4 regions of the Blautia massiliensis (ex Durand et al. 2017) genome follow, and region 1 is predicted to be linked to each of the others. Evidence: predicted binding sites of a transcription regulator. Region 1 holds the regulator's gene; each other region holds the start of a gene.

Region 1 (4,960 bases):
GGAGGAAGGAACAGACCGTAACGATGGTGTATGCTTTGAACAGCATCTCGGCATGCTGCTTCCGTAAAAAAATAAGGGGATAAAAAAGAGCTGACCGTCAGGCCAGCTCTTCCCATTTTTCATAAAGCTCTTCCAGTTCTTCAGCGATGGCTGCTTTTTCGCGGCTCAGCTTTGTACATTCCGCTACATTGGTGCAGACATCCGGAAGGACCATGGTTTCGTCGATCTCGCTGTCTCTTGTTTCCAGCTCTTCGATACGGGCTTCGACTTTTTTCAGCTCGGCTTCCCGTTTTCGTTTCTTTGCCTGTTCTTCCTTCATCTGCTGCCAGGAAAGCTTGTTCTCGGAAACCGATTTTTCTTCGGCAGGTGCCTCCGGAGAAGTGCTTCCCGGTGCATAGGTACTGGTCAGCTCTTCCTTCTTTTCCAGATAGTAATCATAATCACCGATGTAATTTACCACTGCCTGGTTTGTCAGCTCCATGATCCTGGTCGCAGTCTGATTGATAAAGTAACGGTCATGGGATACATAAAGGACTGTACCGGTGTAGCTGACCAGTGCTTCCTCCAGGATCTCCTTGGAGGCAATATCCAGATGGTTGGTAGGCTCGTCAAGGATCAGGAAGTTGGCTTCGGAAAGCATCAGCTTTGCAAGGGAAACACGGCCTCTTTCTCCACCGGAAAGTGCGGAGATCTCCTTGAAAACATCCTCTCCGGTAAAGAGAAATGCGGCAAGCATATTTCGGATCTCGGTCTCTGTGAGAGTCGGATAAGTATCGGAGATCTCCTGGAAAATTGTCTTGTCCATATGCAGAACATGATGTTCCTGATCGTAATAACCGATCTGCACCTTGGAACCAAGGGAAAATTTGCCGGCATCTGCCTCAATAAGACCGTTGATGATCTTCAGCATGGTGGTCTTTCCGGTTCCGTTGTTTCCGATCAGTGCCACACGCTCGCCGCGTTTGATATCAAAGGAGATATCGGAGAACAGGGTCTGTCCCGGAAAAGCCTTGGAAAGCGCTTCCACGTGGAGCACATCGTTTCCGCTTAACACCCGTGGTTCCAGCGAGATACGCATCCGGTCCTGGAGCTCAAGAGGCTTTTCGATCCTCTGTACACGGTCCAGCATTTTTTCACGGCTTTCCGCACGCTTGATGGATTTTTCACGGTTAAAGGATTTCAGCTTTGCGATAACGGCTTCCTGATGCTTGATATCCCGCTGCTGATTTAAGTATGCCTTGTACTGTGCGTCACGAAGCTGAGCCTTCTTGAGAGCATAGGCAGAGTAGTTGCCGCTGTATACGCGGGTCTGTCCGGCTTCGATCTCAATGACCTTGGTGACCACCTTATCCAGAAAATAACGGTCATGGGAGACGATAAAAACAGCTCCCGGATAATTCAGAAGATAAGTTTCCAGCCAGGAGATGCTTTCCATATCCAGGTGATTGGTTGGCTCATCCAGAAGCAGGATATCCGGCTTGGAAAGAAGCATCTTGCCCAGCGCCACGCGGGTTTTCTGACCGCCGGAAAGAGTTTCGATCTGCTTGTCATAATCTTCCTCCGTGAAGCCGAGACCCTTTAAGACACCGGTCAGCTCACTTTTGTAAGCGTATCCGTTCTCCAGCTCAAACTGATGGGTCAGGCGGGTATAGGTTTCCATCAGACAGTTCAGCTCATCACCGGTCACCGTGTTCATTTCCTGTTCCATATTGCGGATACGGCGTTCCATATCGATGATGTGCTGCTTGGTGGTAAGAAGCTCCTCGTAGATGGTATGATGTCCGTGGATATCCTGGTACTGGGCAAGATAGCCGATATTTTTATCCCGGGCAAGCACCACGGTACCGGAATCAGCAGAAAGCTCCTGCATGATGATCCGCAGCAGTGTGGTCTTTCCTGCACCGTTGCATCCGATCAGAGCAGCCTTTTCACGGTCTTCAATGTGAAAGGATGCATCATTTAAAATTACTTTTTCGCCAAAGGCCTTGCATATATTCTGACATGATAAAATCATAAAAACTGTCCTCCTGTATAAAGAATCACCCCTGTTTATGTCTGAACAGGGAAAAATCCTCCACCTATTATAACGGAAACTGCCGGGATTTCAAAGAAAAAATCAATTATTAGAAAAAATAAAAAGAAATTTGTACAGAATAGACAACTTTAATTGACAGGAAAATGTCAATTCGTTATAATTAACCTAGTGTAAGGTAAGGAGGAAAACTATCGTGGAGACAAAACAAATCTCGAAAGCGGTGATTAAGCGTCTGCCACGCTATTACCGCTACTTAGGAGAGCTGATGGAAGATAATGTAGAACGTATTTCTTCCAATGAATTAAGTAAGAAGATGCATACCACAGCTTCTCAGATCCGTCAGGATCTTAATAATTTTGGCGGTTTTGGGCAGCAGGGGTATGGCTATAATGTACACTATCTTTATACAGAGATCGGTAAGATCCTGGGACTGGATACCGTTCATCCTATGATCATCCTGGGTGCCGGTAATCTGGGACAGGCACTTGCCAATTATGTGGATTTTGAGAAGCGCGGGTTCAGGCTGGTTGGTATCTTTGACGTAAATCCTGTGCTTGAGGGCATCGCAGTCCGTGGACTTGAGATCCAGATGCTCAGTGAGCTTCCGTTTTTCCTGAGAGAGAATAACGTGGAGATCGCGATCCTGACACTTCCCAAGAATAAAGCCAAGGAAATGGCAGATATTCTGGTGGAGAACGGGATCAAGGCAATCTGGAATTTTGCACATCTTGATCTTGAGACACCGGATGATGTGATCGTAGAGAACGTTCATCTTTCCGAGAGTCTGATGACACTGTCTTATAATCTCAGCAAATACAGGCAGGAACATGTGGATAAGTAAGAATTGTTAAGCTGCCGGAAACGGCAGCTTTCTCTATGACAGAGGGGAGGCAGAAGACAGAATGAAGAAGCTTGTTACCTGCAAAGAAATGAAGGATCTGGACTCCACAACGATCCGCGAGATCGGAGTTCCCTCCGAGGTTCTGATGGAGCGGGCAGCACTGAAGGTGGTAGAGGAAATAGAAAAGTGTCTCCAGAAGGACGAAAGGATCCTGGTAGTCTGCGGAAGCGGAAATAATGGCGGTGACGGTATCGCTGTTGCCAGATTGTTCCATCTGAAGGGGATCCGGGTAGAGTTTTATATGGTCGGAAACAAAGAGAAAATGACCAGAGAGACCGCTCTTCAGTATAAGATCGCTTCCGGTTATCGTGTCCCGGAGGTGAATAACCCGCAGTGGAGTGAATATACTACTATAGTAGATGCCGTGTTTGGGGTAGGCCTGACGCGTCCGATCGAGGGGCATTATGCTGATATCATCCATGAGATGAACAGTGCGAGGGCCAAAAAGATCGCAGTTGACATCCCGTCAGGAGTGAACGGAGATACTGGCCTGGAAATGGGAATTGCCTTCAGCGCCGATCTGACTGTCACATTTGCCTACCGGAAAAGAGGTCTTTGCTTTTATCCGGGAAGACTGTATGCAGGAAGGATCGTTACCGCCGATATCGGGATCTATGAGCAGGAAGCTGTGACTGCATCTGCCGCCTGTCTGGAAAATAAAGATCTGAAGCTGTTTCCGGAACGTGATCCCGGCGGAAACAAGGGTACCTTCGGAAAAGTGCTCTTTGTGACCGGAAGTGAGGGAATGTGCGGAGCCGCTTATTTAAGCGCCAGTGCAGCACTTCGTGCCGGTGTGGGAATGGTAAAGATCCAGACTGTGGAAGCCAACAGGATCCCACTGCAGATACTCCTTCCGGAGGCTATGGTCTGCAGCCGCTTTGATCAGGAATCCAATGAACAGCTTCTATCCTGGTGTGATGTGATCGTGATCGGACCGGGACTTGGAACATCAGTGGCCAGCCGTGAGAGAGAACAGTGGTTTCTCACGGCGGCTGCCCGGGAGAAAAAGCCGCTGATCCTGGATGCGGACGGCCTGAACCTTCTGGCTGCACATCCACAGTGGTATCAGTATCTGGGAGAGCATGTAGTCCTGACACCGCATATCGGAGAAATGAGCCGGCTCAGTGGCAGAACGATCCAGGAGATCCAGCATAAGATCGCAGATACTGCACTGAAATGTGCTGCGGAAACAGGCTCTGTGTGCGTATTGAAGGATGCATGTACGGTGATCGCAGATGAGAAAGGCCAGATGTATCTGAATCTTTCCGGTAATTCCGGAATGGCAACTGCAGGAAGCGGAGATGTGCTTTCCGGTATCCTGGCAGCAGTGTTATGTATGTATCTGAAAACGGAGGAACAGCCTCCCATGGTTTTAAAGGCCGCGTTAGGTGTTTATCTTCACGGACTTTGCGGTGATCTTGCAGCCGCTGAAAAAGGAAAGCGCAGTATGCTGGCAGGAGATATTATAGAATATCTGCCCAAGGCATTAGCTATAGGTGAAGAGGAGTCGGAATTATGAAAAAATACGAGAGAGTAAAAGCACTGGTATCACTGGATGCCATTGCCCACAATTTTGAGGAAATGCATAAAAATGTCAAAGAAGGGACAAAGATCATCGCTGTGATCAAGGCGGACGGTTATGGTCATGGTGCCAGAGCTATTGCCCGTCTGATCCAGGACTATGACTATATCTGGGGATTTGCAACAGCTACTGCAGAGGAGGCACTGGAGCTTCGGCATGCAGGGATCACCAAGCCTGTCCTGATCCTTGGCCTTGTATTTGAGGAATATTATGAGGAGCTTGCAGCCAACGATGTCCGGATCACCATATCGGATCTAAATACAGCGGCAGAATATGCAAAAGCAGGTGCACGCATTGGAAAAAATGTACATATTCATCTGGCTCTGGATACGGGAATGACAAGGATCGGATATGCGGATATTCCGGAAAATGCGGTAAAGATCGAAAAAATCTCAAAAATCCCGAATCTGGTGATCGAGGGAATGTTTACTCATTTTGCCAG
Region 2 (4,960 bases), 940 kb from region 1:
CTTGTCAATGGCATCCCTGAAAATGTCGATCGATGCCTTGGCGATCATAACGCAGATCACGATACTGGCGATCGGGTCCAGGATCGGGTATCCCAGTCTTGCTCCTAAAATACCGACAAACGCTCCGATAGAGGAAAGTGCATCGGAACGATGGTGCCATGCATCTGCCATCAGGGCTCCTGAATTGATCTTCTTTGCAGCACCTCTTGTATACCAGAACATCCACTCTTTTACCACAATGGATACCACTGCTGCAATCAGTGCAAGTGTTCCCGGAATGGCAATGCTTCCGCCGGATGTGCTTTTTACGATATCACGGGCACCGGTAATTCCGATCCCGAGACCAGTAACAAGCAGCATTCCTGCAAGGACAATGGAAGAAACACACTCCATTCTTTCATGCCCGTACTGATGCTCTTTGTCTGATTTCTTTGCAGAAAGGCGGACACCGATAATTACGATGAAGGTGCTTCCCACATCTGATGCAGAATGAATGGCATCCGAGATCATCGCACCTGAATGTGCCACAATACCTGCGATCAGTTTAAATACAGATAATAAAAGGTTTACCAGAATACTAATCCCGGATACCTTCATTGCTGTCTGCTGTTCCCATGAAGCTGTTTTTTCTGTATCATGTATAATTGTTTTGTTTTCTGTGTGTTCCATAAACAGGACCTCCTTTTAAATATATGATCAGGTTCTTCTTATGGCACAACATTTTCCGTGAAAAAACCGGCGGTTCCTTCACTACTCGCTGCAGTGCGATTTTTCGCCGGTGTTCTTTCTTTTCTGTATAGGGATATCCCAGCTTCTACCTTCTGTTCCATCCATATTTTGCAGTAAAAAGACATACCTGCGAAACATACACTGTCCCGCAGATATGTCTGAAAGCAAAGTCACATTCTGCTTCACCTCATATTCCGTGAATGCAGGTTCTTTGCAATTACGTTTAAATCCATATCCGCTGCCGCTTCCTGCGGCCCGGCCCCATGCCTTCGATAAATATTTTCGATTCCGAAAAGCATCGCCTGCTCAGTTTGTACTGTTGATCTCGCATCCTGTTCGAATGTAATGCAGTGCAAAGAGAATTTTTGCAGTCTTACGGGTCTCCCGCTTAACTTCTCAGAAAGGATACACCATGAACCTTATGTTAGTCAAGCCAAAGTTTTTTATTTTACAGGTAGATATCTTCAACTTTCTGTTTATTCCATGTCTGGAAACATGCTTCGCACTGCACAGTTCTATATCAAATAACAGATCCTCCGTTGTTTGTCAAAAAACCGGGAGCGGATAAATCCGCTCCCGGTTAAGTCTACGGTCTGTATTCAGTTGGAATGACTGATTATGCCTGCGGGCCGGCTGCAACGAGTGCTTTACCAGCTGCATTTCCTTCATATTTAGCAAAGTTCTTAACGAATCTTGCAGCAAGATCTTTAGCCTTTGTCTCCCACTCTGCAGCATCTGCATATGTGTCACGTGGGTCAAGGATTGCAGGATCTACGCCCGGAAGCTCTGTCGGAACCTCGAAGTTGAAGAATGGGATCTTCTTTGTCGGAGCTTTAAGGATAGATCCGTCAAGGATAGCATCGATGATACCACGAGTATCTTTGATGGAGATACGTTTTCCAGTTCCATTCCATCCTGTGTTAACGAGGTATGCTTTCGCACCGCTCTTCTCCATTCTCTTAACGAGCTCCTCAGCATATTTTGTCGGATGAAGCTCAAGGAATGCCTGTCCAAAGCATGCGGAGAATGTAGGAGTAGGCTCTGTGATTCCACGCTCTGTACCAGCAAGTTTAGCTGTGAATCCGGAAAGGAAGTAGTACTGTGTCTGCTCCGGTGTCAGGACAGATACTGGAGGAAGTACGCCGAATGCATCTGCAGACAGGAAGATAACCTCTTTCGCTGCCGGTGCAGAAGATACAGGGCGAACAATGTTCTTGATGTGGTTGATCGGGTAAGAAACACGTGTGTTCTCTGTTACGCTCTTGTCAGCGAAGTCGATCTTGCCCTCAGCATCAAGTGTTACGTTCTCAAGAAGAGCGTTTCTCTTGATCGCATTGTAGATGTCCGGCTCAGACTCTTTGTCAAGGTTGATAACCTTGGCGTAGCATCCACCCTCGAAGTTGAATACTCCGTTGTCATCCCAGCCATGCTCGTCATCACCGATCAGAAGACGCTTAGGATCTGTGGAAAGTGTTGTCTTACCTGTTCCGGAAAGACCGAAGAAGATTGCTGTATTCTCTCCGTTAAGGTCTGTGTTTGCAGAGCAGTGCATGGAAGCGATGCCCTTCAGCGGCAGATAGTAGTTCATCATGGAGAACATACCTTTCTTCATCTCTCCGCCGTACCATGTATTAACGATAACCTGCTCACGACTTGTAATGTTGAACATTACAGCTGTCTCAGAGTTCAGTCCTAATTCTTTGTAGTTCTCAACTTTAGCCTTGGATGCGTTGTAAACAACGAAATCCGGTTCAAAGTTCTCAAGCTCCTCAGCTGTCGGCTGAATGAACATGTTTGTTACGAAGTGTGCCTGCCATGCAACCTCAACGATGAAACGGATAGCCATACGTGTGTCTTTGTTAGCTCCGCAGAATGCATCTACTACGAAAAGTTTCTTGTTGGAAAGCTCCTTCTTGGCAAGATCTTTAACTGCATTCCATGCTTCCTGAGTTGCCGGATGGTTATCGTTCTTGTACTCATCGGATGTCCACCAAACTGTGTCTTTGGAGTTCTCATCCATAACGATATATTTGTCTTTAGGGGAACGTCCTGTGTAGATACCTGTCATTACATTGACAGCACCAAGCTCACTGACCTTACCCTTCTCAAATCCTTCAAGCTCCGGTTTGGTCTCTTCCTCAAATAATGTCTCGTAGGAAGGATTGTACACGATCTCAGTTGTTCCGGTAATACCATACTTTGTTAAATCGATTTTTGCCATCTTAACATTTACCTCTCTTCTTTAATAGTAATTATGATAGCCACCTACTATTGCAGGTTTTCGTCATCCTGCCACAGGAATGGAATTATTGGACATTCCTATTTCCTTACCCACAATTATACATAAATTGTACGTAAAAGCAACCAAAAAAATTCATTTTCCGCAAAAAAATGATAAATCTTTAACAGTGGCGTTTTAGTACTGTCAGATTTTATTTCATCTACGCTTGACTTTTTCAGAATAATGGCTACAATATATCTGATTATAGTTATTATATATATTTATAATAATAACTATACTATTTTAATATATAGAAAGAAGTGATTTCTGTGTCAGATATTCCGGTTAAACGTAATCATATGAAAATCCCCTGGCACAACTACGTAAGCGCCAGGAACAGCCAGCCCATCACCGAGGCTTCTCTTTCCGAAAAAGCTTCCCTGATCGGCCGTACAGGCATGATGCTTCTCTCCTGTGGGACCGGTGCCTGGCGGGTACGGAGTTCCATGAATACATTGTCAGAAGCACTTGGTATCACCTGTTCCGCAGATATCGGACTGATGTCTGTAAGCTACACCTGCTTTGACGGTGAGAGCAGTTTTTCCCATGCACTTAGTCTGACTACCACCGGCGTAAATACTTCCAGACTGAACAGGCTGGAACATTTTGTCAGTGATTTTCCTGCGGAGGGTATCCATATGAGCGGTGAAGCACTGCACAGTCAGTTAGATGAGATCGAGCGGATCCACGGGCTTTATTCCCCTGCAGCCCTGGGACTGGCTTCTGCACTGGCCTGTGGTGCATTTACTTTTCTTCTGGGCGGTGGCCCGCTGGAAATGATCCTGGCTTTTGCAGGCGCAGGCATCGGAAACGCCATCCGCTGCAAGCTTGGCAAGCATCATTTTACTCTGTTTATGTGCATTGCAGTTTCTGTTTCCTCAGCCTGTCTTGTATATGCAGGCTTCCTGAAGCTGGCAGAGCTTCTGTTCCACATTTCCGTCCAGCATGAGGCCGGATACATCTGTTCCATGCTGTTTATCATTCCGGGCTTTCCGTTTATCACAAGCGGGATCGACCTTGCCAAGCTGGATATGCGTTCCGGTCTGGAACGACTGGCCTACGCCATTATTGTTGTAATGGTGGCTGCTGTCTCTGCCTGGCTGATGGCACTGCTTCTTCATCTGAGGCCTGTGGATTTCCTGCCTCTGAATCTTTCGGCAGCTCAGAGGATCCTGTTCCGGCTTCTGGCAAGCTTCTGCGGGGTATTCGGTTTTTCAGTCATGTTCAACAGTCCTTTCCGACTTGCCGCAGCTGCCGCTTTCATTGGTGCACTGTCCAACACCTTCCGGCTGGAGCTTGTTGATCTTGCCGGTTTCCCACCTGCCGCCGCAGCTTTTCTCGGAGCACTGTCAGCCGGACTTCTGGCTTCCCTCATCAAAACAAAAGTGGGATATCCCAGGATTTCCATTACCGTACCATCCATTGTGATCATGGTTCCCGGGCTTTATCTCTACCGGGCGATCTACAATCTGGGTATCATGTCCCTGAATGTTTCCGCCTCCTGGTTTGCAGCTGCGATCCTGATCATCGTTGCTCTTCCTCTGGGCCTTATTTTCGCCAGGATTCTTACAGACAAAATGTTCCGCTACTGCACCTGACGGGCATACAAAAAGGACTGCTTTCTGTAGCTTCCGGTCATTAGCTATCCTTCTGACAACCGGAGCAATACAAAAGCAGTCCTTTTTTGTACACTCTATTTCATTACGATCTCATCAGCGATCCCGATCATTTTTTCCAGGCGGTCCGCAAATTTATGGATGGGTAGAAAAACGCCCAGTCCGTCATAACGTTTGCCACCATCCTCCACAGAATCCTGCCCATAATACACAAAAGCTCTTGGAAGCTTCTTCTGAATTGCCATCATGATATCCCATACAGCCGCATAGGCCTGTGCCTCCGTTTCCTTTTCCTTTACGCTGTCCGGAAGCTCATACACCAGCAGCACACCGA
Region 3 (4,960 bases), 960 kb from region 1:
CGGCGGCAGAGGTTTTGGGGATGGAATCCTGGAAAAGCATTGCAAAGACCAGATATGTGAATGACAAGCAGATCACAGACCATTATGCGATCATTCCTACCGGTCAGGGATTGAATGCGCTGGGAAGCGTGTCTCTTACTGCGCAGCGTGTGTACGAGACTATTGTACGGAGATTTTTGTGTATTTTTTATCCGCCGGCCGTTTATCAGAAGGTGAGTCTTGTGACGAAGCTGGACGGCGAGGCATTCTTTTCATCCTTTAAGGTTCTCAAAGAAGAAGGCTATCTGAAGATCGCCACCAATTCTTTTTCGCGGAAAAGGGCTTCAGACAGTGAGAAAAACGGAAATGGAGAGGAAGACGAGGTTTCCTGTGATACTGTGCTCCTGGAGGCGTTGCAGAAGCTGAAAAAGGGTGATATACTTCCTGTGAACGGTTTGAGTATCAAGGAGGGTGAGACTTCACCGCCCAAACGATACAATTCCGGTTCCATGATCCTTGCCATGGAAAATGCAGGACAGCTGATCGAGGATGAGGAGCTTCGAGCCCAGATCAAGGGAAGCGGGATCGGCACCAGTGCTACCCGTGCCGAGATCCTGAAGAAGCTTTTTAACATCAGATATCTGGCACTGAACAAAAAGACCCAGGTGATCACTCCAACGCTGCTTGGGGAAATGATCTTTGATGTGGTAAATTGTTCTATCCGGCAGCTTCTGAACCCGGAGCTTACGGCAAGCTGGGAAAAGGGGCTCACCTATGTGGCAGAGGGCAGCATCACGGAACAGGAATATATGGACAAGCTGGAGCATTTTGTGCGGGTACGTACCCGGCAGGTGGAGGCAAGCAATTATCAGTATAACCTGCGGCAGTTTTTTGATGCGGCCGCTGTAAACTACAGGAAGCCGGAGCGAGCTTCCGGACAGGGAGGAAAGAGATCATCATGATGAAAGATTTTACTATCAGCAATATGCTGGATCTGAATGAGACCATTGCAGCAGAGCTTTTTGAGGGAAAAACCTATCCGTGGGAGGTTCTTCCGGAGATCGGAGATTTCATTATTAAGCTGGGAAAAACACTGGATCCTTCTGAATATGAGGAGAAGGGCGAAAATGTATGGATCGCAAGATCTGCTACAGTTGCGCCGACTGCAAGTATCACCGGACCGGCTATCATTGGCAGAGACGCCGAGGTGCGCCACTGTGCATTTATCCGCGGTAAGGCTATCGTTGGTGAGGGAGCAGTTGTGGGAAATTCCACAGAGCTTAAGAATGCAGTGCTGTTTAACAAGGTTCAGGTTCCTCATTATAATTATGTTGGAGATGCTGTGCTGGGATATAAGTCCCACATGGGTGCCGGATCGATCTGTTCCAACGTAAAATCAGACAAGAAGCTGGTTGTCGTAAAAGACGGGGATGAAAAGATCGAAACCGGTCTTAAGAAATTCGGAGCGATGCTCGGAGATCATGTTGAAGTCGGATGCGGTTCTGTGCTGAATCCCGGTACTGTGATCGGACGGAATTCTAATATCTACCCGCTGTCACCGGTACGTGGATGTGTTCCTGCAGATTCCATTTATAAAAATTCAAAAGAGATCGTAAAGAAAAAATAAGAAACAGATTCTTCTGGATACGCATTTAGGCTGCACTTTTGAGAGAGTGCAGCTTTTTTTGATGGGGTGATGGATGCAACAGTATTGGGCGTGGAAGGATGAACCGACCGGGAGCGGGCGGGATCAAGATAAAAACAAAAGCTGTCGAAGTATGACCAGTCCTATAATATGGACTGGGTAAAACCAGTAAAAGAAATATTTTGCTGATTTTCCGCGGATGAAGCCTCTTTTTCCATTGTACAGGTTAATGGACAGAAAGGCAAAGGAGGCTCTCCATTCATAGTAAAGCCAGCAGCTTCCGAGGATTGCCTGGCCTGGCTTATCGTTTCGCATATAGTACATGATCAGCAGGAAGATATACCCCCGCCATCCATAGTCTGCTTTCAGAAAAATGGAAACAACAAGCAGTCCCAGGATGCAGAAAAGCTGCATCGAAGGTCTGGTCTGGAAATATTCGATGGCACAAAAGGCCAGATATCCGAGGAAAAGCGTGAAAAACACATTTTGTCTTTCGTAACGCAGCGTATTTGTAAACATCAGATTCCACGGAATTTCTGAGAGCAGCGCAAAAAGAAGGAGATTTCTTCCATAGAGGAACCGGCTCCGCGTATGCCGGAAGCCTTCCAGCAGGAGAAAACAGAAGATGGGAAAAGCAGCTCTTCCGATATCGCGGAAAATAAGATATACATTATATTCTCTGCCGAAAAGCGTAAACAGGATTTTCTGTGCGGGCTGATACATACTGAGCAGCACAGCTCCGATATGATCGATCAGCATGGTGATGACCGCGATCATCTTCAGAGCGCTTCCGCTGAGAATGCGGTATTTTTCTGGAAAAACAGAATCCACAGATGCATTCATGAAAAATATACCTCCAGAGTTAAACTTGCTAATATATTATCACATACATACAGTAGTTGCCAGAAATATTTGACAGTTAGGCATGCAATACAGCCGGAATAACTGCCAATATTATGCGTTTTATGGCAAAATTTTATCAAATATGACTGGACGAAACAACGGTTTTGTGAGAAAATAGCCGTAGGGTGTTATCGAACTTTTTTTCTCAATAACATCGGTCAATCTATACTTGAAAGGAGTTTTAAAATGATTTATTCACGCGAAGTAGAAGAAATGTGTCCAGTGGCACAGGGCGTACATCATGGTGCCGCTCCGATCCCGGAAGAAGCAAAATGGGTTCAGGCAAAAGAAGTAAAGGATATCTCCGGATTTACACACGGTGTTGGCTGGTGTGCTCCGCAGCAGGGTGCTTGCAAGCTTTCCCTTAACGTTAAAGAGGGAATCATCCAGGAGGCACTTGTTGAGACGATCGGATGTTCAGGAATGACTCATTCTGCAGCTATGGCTTCTGAGATCCTTCCAGGACTTACCGTTATGGAGGCACTGAACACAGACCTTGTATGTGATGCAATCAATACAGCTATGAGAGAGCTTTTCCTTCAGATCGTTTACGGACGTTCCCAGTCTGCATTCTCCGAGGACGGACTTGCAGTAGGCGCTGGTCTTGAGGACCTTGGAAAAGGACTTCGTTCTCAGGTTGGTACAATGTATGGAACTCTGAAAAAAGGACCTCGTTACCTTGAGATGGCTGAGGGTTATGTTACAGGTATCGCTCTTGATGAGAACGATGAGATCATCGGATATCAGTTCGTAAGCCTTGGAAAAATGACTGACTTCATTAAGAAAGGTGATGACCCGAACACAGCATGGGAGAAAGCAAAAGGTCAGTACGGCCGTGTTGCAGATGCTGTTAAGATCATCGACCCAAGAAAAGAGTAATTACACTTCGTAAGGTAAAAATATCAGGAGGTTACAGGAAATGGCTTTATTTGAATCATATGAGAGACGAATTGACAAGATCAATTCTGTTTTAAACAGCTATGGAATCGCTTCTATCGAAGAAGCTGAGAAAATCACTAAAGACGCAGGACTGAACGTTTACGATCAGATCAAAGGCATTCAGCCGATCTGCTTCGAGAACGCTTGCTGGGCTTACACAGTAGGTGCAGCTATCGCGATCAAAAAAGGCTGCAGAAGAGCCGCTGATGCAGCTGCAGCTATCGGAGAAGGCCTTCAGGCTTTCTGTATCCCGGGATCCGTTGCAGACACACGTAAAGTAGGTCTTGGACATGGAAACCTTGGAAAGATGCTCCTTGAGGAAGAGACAGACTGCTTCTGTTTCCTTGCAGGACATGAGTCTTTCGCAGCAGCTGAGGGTGCTATCGGTATCGCTGAGAAAGCAAACAAAGTTCGTAAAAAACCTCTTCGTGTTATCCTGAACGGTCTTGGAAAAGATGCTGCTCAGATCATCTCCCGTATCAACGGCTTTACATATGTAGAGACAGAGTATGATCCATATAAGAACGAGGTTAAGGAAGTATTCCGTAAATCCTATTCTGAGGGACTTCGTGCAAAGGTTAACTGCTACGGCGCTAACAGCGTTCCGGAAGGTGTTGCAATCATGTGGAAAGAGGGCGTTGATGTTTCCATCACAGGAAACTCCACAAACCCGACTCGTTTCCAGCATCCGGTAGCAGGAACATACAAAAAAGAGTGCAATGAGAAAGGCAAAAAATACTTCTCCGTTGCTTCCGGCGGTGGTACGGGACGTACACTTCATCCGGACAACATGGCAGCAGGTCCTGCTTCCTACGGTATGACTGATACACTTGGACGTATGCATTCTGACGCTCAGTTCGCAGGATCTTCTTCCGTACCGGCTCACGTAGAGATGATGGGTCTTATCGGCGCTGGAAACAACCCGATGGTTGGTATGACAGTTGCTGTAGCTGTTTCCGTACAGGAAGCTGCTGACGCTGGCAAGTTCTAATAAAACCTTTTTAATTAAAGAGTCAACAAACCTTGAAAGTACCGTAGTTCCAAGGGCTGCGGTACTTTTCTTAATTTTGATCGTAAAAAAGAAGATGTAATTTGAGTCAGTGTGAGAAGTCTTGAAAATGGTAAGATAGGCAACAGGTAGGTAACAAGTAGGTAACAAGTAGGTAACAGAGCGAAGGAAACAAAAAGAAGAGCCGATCACAGTCCCTTTCATTGATTAAGAATTAACGATATCATCAATCTTCTTAAGTTCTTCATCTGAAAAATCAGTATGTCCGATTATCTTGATATTATCAAGAATCTGCTCAGGTTTTGAAGCTCCAATTAGGACACTTGTTACTTTATCATCTTTTAGAATCCAGCTAAGAGCCATCTCGGCAAGCGTCTGTCCTCTTTCCATAGCAATTTCGTTAAGTGCCTGAATCTGGGAAAGCTTTTCTGATGTAAGTGCAGTCTCATTAAGGAATCGTCCGTCAGTGGCAATTCTGCTATCAG
Region 4 (4,960 bases), 1.3 Mb from region 1:
AGGAAAAACAGCAACTGTAAAAGCAACTGCAACACCATCTGCAGCTGTAAAATACACAAGCAGCAACACAAAGGTTGCAACCGTAAACAGTAAAACAGGTGTTGTAAAAGGAATTAAAGCAGGAACCGTTACGATTACAGCAAAGGCAGGAGCCCTGAAGACAACCTGCAAAGTAGTTGTCAAGAATCCTGCATTCAGTCTTGTAAAATCTTCTGCAACGATCAAAAAAGGTAAAACAACAACCATCAGATCCAAAGCAGCACCTGCAGGCAAGGTTACATATACAAGCAGCAATAAAAAAGTTGCAGCTGTAAACAGCAAGGGTGTTGTAAAGGGAATCAAAAAAGGTAAAGCAACGATCACAGTGAAATGCAACGGAATTACAAAGAAATTTGTGGTAACAGTTAAATAATTTCGCTGTTGAACCGAATGCGAGCACAGATATCCGGGAGCCTCTGCCGCAGACATAGAGCAATGTCTGCGGCAGAGGTCTGCTGATTTCTGAAGAGCAATGTCTGACAGAGGCCGCAAGAAAAGAGGAGAGAGTAAGGAAGCATGGAAAAAGATCTGAAAGATAAAAAGCAGGAGGAAAAAAATACTCCGAAGATACCCTGGACCAAGCTGGTCCCTGTAGCTGCTGTGATTGCGGCGCTTGTGTTTTCAGGCATAAAGGCGAAGGACTCTGATGGAGAGACAGAAGCAGTCGGGCAGGCAGAGACGACCGTAATGTCCGCTTCAGAGCTGGAAAAATATTTCGGGTATGAAAAAGAAAATACTGTTTCTGACAGCACAGCTGAGCAAAACAGTACAACAAAAAAGAAAAGCTTATCTAAAAAAAGTTCAAAAAAAACAGCAGCGAAAAAAAGCTCCGGTACAAGAAAGGTTTCCGAATCTGCAAAAAGCAATGCCGGCGCCGCAGGACAGGGAACCACGCAGACACCGGTAGCAAGCGTTCCGGCAAATGGATATAAGGACGGTACGTATGAAGGAAGTGGAACCGGATTTGGCGGGACGATCCGCGTGAGAGTAACAATCAGCGGTGGAAAGATTGCAGCTATAGATATTCTGGAGGCATCTGGAGAAACCGCGTCGTATTTTGCGTCAGCTCAGGGTGTGATCAGCAGGATGATCGCCGGAAATACACCGAATGTAGATGCAGTAAGTGGAGCAACCTATTCCTCCAACGGAATCATCCAGGCAGTTCAGAATGCCCTCTCCCAGGCAGCGGCAGATGGAAACAGCCAGCAGGTCACCCCTATACCTGCGGCAACTGCTTTACCAACTCCGACATCAGCTCCGTCACCTACAAAAAAACCATCTCCTACAAAGGAACCGGAAGATCCGGACAGTCCCAAAAAATATCTGGATGGTAAATATACAGCTTCGGCAAAGGGCTTCAATGGAGACGTGAAAGTAATTGTGACCATCAAGGATGGAGTGATCAAAGCTCTGAAACAGGAAAATACGGACACAAAGCAGTTTTTTGAAAAAGCATGGAGCGTGCTGGAAGAACAGATCATCGGTACAGATTCTGTGGATGATATTGATGCAGTCAGCGGAGCAACCTATTCCTCCAATGGGATTCTGGATGCTGTAAAAAAAGCCCTCAAAGAAGCGGTTAATCCGGAGTATGGAAAGAAACCCACACCAACTCCTACAAAGAAACCGATACCAAAACCAACAGCCACACCGAAACCTACGGCAACGCCGAAACCAACAGCCACACCGAAGCCAACAGAGACGCCGGCAGCAACCCCGACGCCGGTTCCTGAAAAACCCAATGTAACTCCAACACCAGGGACAGATATGCCGGATGCAACACCGGAGCCAACGGAAGCACCGGAACCGGTGGGAAGGTACAGAGATGGAACGTATATAGGCTCGGCTTTTGGATATGGAGGAAAAACATATCTGACAATTACGATCTCAGGAGGCCAGATCGTATCCATTGAGCAGACAAATCAGGATACACCGGAATTTTTTGATCCTGCATGGAGCACGATCTATTCTCAGATCATGGCAAACCAGTCGGCGGATGGGATCGATACTGTCAGCGGAGCCACATATTCCTCCGAAGGGATCCTGGACGCTGCACAAAAGGCCCTTGCCCAGGCAAAGAATTAACCGGGTGAACGTTGGAACAGCTATAAACATCTGAATCTAAGCCAATAATAAGAGGTGAAAGAAACCTCTGGACTTCTTGATTTTTTTGAAGTTCAGAGGTTTTTTGCCAGGTTTCTGAAATTGCTTCTATAAATCGATAAAAAAATAACAGGAATGTATACAGAATAATAGGAAAAATATCAGAAAATATAAGCAGTTTAAATAATTTAAAATGCAAATTAGCGGGGATTAATCTGAGAAATACAATAAAAATTTTATTGCACAGGGCAATGTTTTATGTTATGTTTGAATGTGTGTAATTAAAGTTGTTATTAAAATGACAAACAACGCTGAAAGGAGAACAAATATGAGCAGTAAAATTACGATCATCGGGGCAGGAAGTGTAGGAGCAACTATCGCTTATACCTTATCACAGAGGAGTATTGCATCAGAGATCGTTCTGATCGATATTAACAAAGATAAGGCTGAAGGTGAGGTTATGGATATTGAGCAGGGAACCAGTTTCCGTGAGCCGATCTCCATCGTGGCAGGAGATTACCCGGATGCTGCAGATTCTGACATTGTGATCATCACTTCCGGTATTGCCAGAAAACCGGGACAGACTCGCATCGAGCTGACACAGACCAACGTCAACATTATGAAGAGTATTACTCCGGAGATCGTAAAGGTGGCTCCCAAAGCGCTTTATATTATCGTAAGTAATCCATGTGATATTATGACTTATGCATTTGCAAAGCTTTCCGGACTGCCGGAAAATCAGATCCTTGGTTCCGGAACCGCCCTGGATACGGCCCGTCTCCGCTGCAGACTTTCTCAGCACTACGGTGTATCTGAGAAAAACATCCACGCCTATGTATTCGGAGAGCATGGAGATACTTCCTTTGTACCGTGGTCCAGAGCCTTTGTTGCAGGTGCGACCCTTGATGAGTTTGACAAGATCGTTCATGAGGATCAGAAAGATCTGCAGCCACTTGACAGAGAAGAGGTTCTGGAGTATGTTCATACTTCAGGATCAACTGTGATCGCCAAGAAGGGTGCTACATTTTATGCGGTAGCCGTATCTGTTTGCAGACTTTGCTCGCTTCTTCTTGCAGCATCTGATACAATAGTCAGTGTATCAACCATGCTTCACGGAGAGTACGGTGTTGAAGACGTATGTCTTAGCACCATGGCTTCTATCGGACCGGAAGGTGTAAAACGTATCGTTCGTGTTCCGCTGACCGAGGAGGAGACAGAGAAGCTTCATGCAAGCGCCAATGCTCTGAAGGACGTGATCGCACAGATTGATCTTTGATAAATGTCAGAAGCTGTGTAAAGAGGAAAAAGCAGCCTCAGGCAAATTTGAAACAACGGGAGAAAGATAAAAATGGATATTATTCAGGTAATTACCAGAGAATTGAACGTTGAGAAATGGCAGGTCGAGGCAGCGGTTAAGCTGATCGATGAAGGCTGCACCATTCCTTTTATTTCCAGATACCGTAAGGAAGCAACCGGTACACTGAACGACGAACAGCTTCGTAATCTTAATGAGAGACTTACCTATTTAAGAAATCTTGAGGATAAAAAGGCCCAGGTTCTGGGCAGCATCGAGGAGCAGGGCAAGCTGACTCCGGAGCTGAAGAAACAGATCGAGGCAGCGCAGACACTCGTTGTGGTAGAGGATCTTTACCGTCCGTACCGCCCGAAGCGCCGTACACGTGCCATCATCGCCAGGGAAAAAGGTCTGGGACCTCTGGCTGACATCATCCTTCTCCAGATGACGAAGAAACCTCTTGAAGAAGAGGCAAAAGCATTTCTTTCTGAGGAAAAAGAAGTCAAAACTGTGGAAGAGGCCATCAGCGGTGCCAGAGATATCATTGCAGAACATATTTCTGATGAAGCAGATTATCGTATCAGTATCCGTAAGAGAACAATGGATAAGGGAACTATATGTTCCACCGCAAGAGATGAGAAGGAGCAGTCTGTATACGAGATGTATTATGACTTTGAGGAGCCGGTGAAAAAGCTTGCAGGTCATCGTGTCCTTGCTCTGAACCGTGGTGAGAAAGAGAAATTCCTTACTGTGAAGATCCTTGCACCTGAGGAAGAGATCATCCGTTATCTTGAAAAACAGGTGATCGTCCGCGATAATCCATACACTGTACCTGTTCTGAAAGAAGCCATTGAGGACAGCTATAAACGTCTCATCGGACCGGCTATTGAGCGTGAGATCCGAAGCGCCCTTACAGAGGCAGCAGAGGACGGTGCCATCCATGTCTTTGGCAAAAATCTGGAGCAGCTTCTCATGCAGCCTCCAATTGCAGGACAGGTAGTTCTTGGCTGGGACCCTGCCTTCCGTACCGGATGCAAGCTGGCAGTGGCAGATCCTACCGGAAAGGTTCTGGATACCACAGTTATTTATCCCACAGCACCAACCAATGAGACCAAGATCCGTGCCGCAAAGGAAACCCTGAAAAAGCTTATCAGCAAATATCATGTGACACTGATCTCTGTAGGAAACGGAACGGCATCCAGAGAATCCGAGCAGATCATCGTGGAGCTTCTTAAGGAAATCCCTGAAAAGGTCCAGTATGTTATCACCAACGAGGCAGGTGCTTCTGTATATTCCGCAAGCAAGCTTGCTACGGAAGAATTCCCGAATTTCGATGTTGGACAGAGAAGCGCCGCATCCATCGCAAGACGTGTACAGGATCCGCTTGCAGAGCTTGTAAAGATCGATCCGAAATCCATCGGTGTCGGTCAGTATCAGCATGATATGAACCAGAAAAAGCTGGGAGAAGCCCTTAACGGCGTTGTGGAAGATTGTGTAAACAAGGTCGGAGTGGATCTGAATACT

The links. Region 1 encodes Rex, which represses fermentation and respiration genes when NADH is low (regulators of the CRP and FNR family bind a similar motif). Its sites were predicted from a motif close to ATTGTTAANTANTTAACAAT; they were not measured.
Region 2: a site for Rex is predicted at 3,120-3,139, ahead of pckA (phosphoenolpyruvate carboxykinase (ATP)). Genes of this name have one in related genera too.
Region 3: a site for Rex is predicted at 2,492-2,511, ahead of V9W66_RS03550 (iron-sulfur cluster assembly scaffold protein). Genes of this name have one in related genera too.
Region 4: a site for Rex is predicted at 2,429-2,448, ahead of V9W66_RS11985 (L-lactate dehydrogenase). Genes of this name have one in related genera too.

What each region holds. Positions count from the first base shown of each region.
Region 1 is NZ_CP146725.1:3,831,031-3,835,990, forward strand. It holds gene V9W66_RS18090 (pyridoxamine kinase) at 1-67, shown strand, start outside; gene V9W66_RS18095 (ABC-F family ATP-binding cassette domain-containing protein) at 98-2,014, opposite strand; gene V9W66_RS18100 (redox-sensing transcriptional repressor Rex) at 2,229-2,876, shown strand; gene V9W66_RS18105 (NAD(P)H-hydrate dehydratase) at 2,938-4,455, shown strand; gene alr (alanine racemase) at 4,452-4,960, shown strand, end outside.
Region 2 is NZ_CP146725.1:2,895,398-2,900,357, reverse strand. It holds gene V9W66_RS13525 (cation diffusion facilitator family transporter) at 1-669, opposite strand, end outside; NiCo riboswitch at 869-1,049, opposite strand; gene pckA (phosphoenolpyruvate carboxykinase (ATP)) at 1,346-2,950, opposite strand; gene V9W66_RS13515 (threonine/serine ThrE exporter family protein) at 3,310-4,608, shown strand; gene V9W66_RS13510 (DUF4866 domain-containing protein) at 4,704-4,960, opposite strand, start outside.
Region 3 is NZ_CP146725.1:714,671-719,630, reverse strand. It holds gene V9W66_RS03565 (DNA topoisomerase) at 1-941, shown strand, start outside; gene V9W66_RS03560 (UDP-N-acetylglucosamine pyrophosphorylase) at 938-1,606, shown strand; gene V9W66_RS03555 (TraX family protein) at 1,730-2,467, opposite strand; gene V9W66_RS03550 (iron-sulfur cluster assembly scaffold protein) at 2,714-3,406, shown strand; gene V9W66_RS03545 (GGGtGRT protein) at 3,447-4,457, shown strand; gene V9W66_RS03540 (aldo/keto reductase) at 4,683-4,960, opposite strand, start outside.
Region 4 is NZ_CP146725.1:2,527,423-2,532,382, forward strand. It holds gene V9W66_RS11975 (penicillin-binding Tp47 domain C-containing protein) at 1-412, shown strand, start outside; gene V9W66_RS11980 (FMN-binding protein) at 556-2,124, shown strand; gene V9W66_RS11985 (L-lactate dehydrogenase) at 2,471-3,418, shown strand; gene V9W66_RS11990 (Tex family protein) at 3,491-4,960, shown strand, end outside.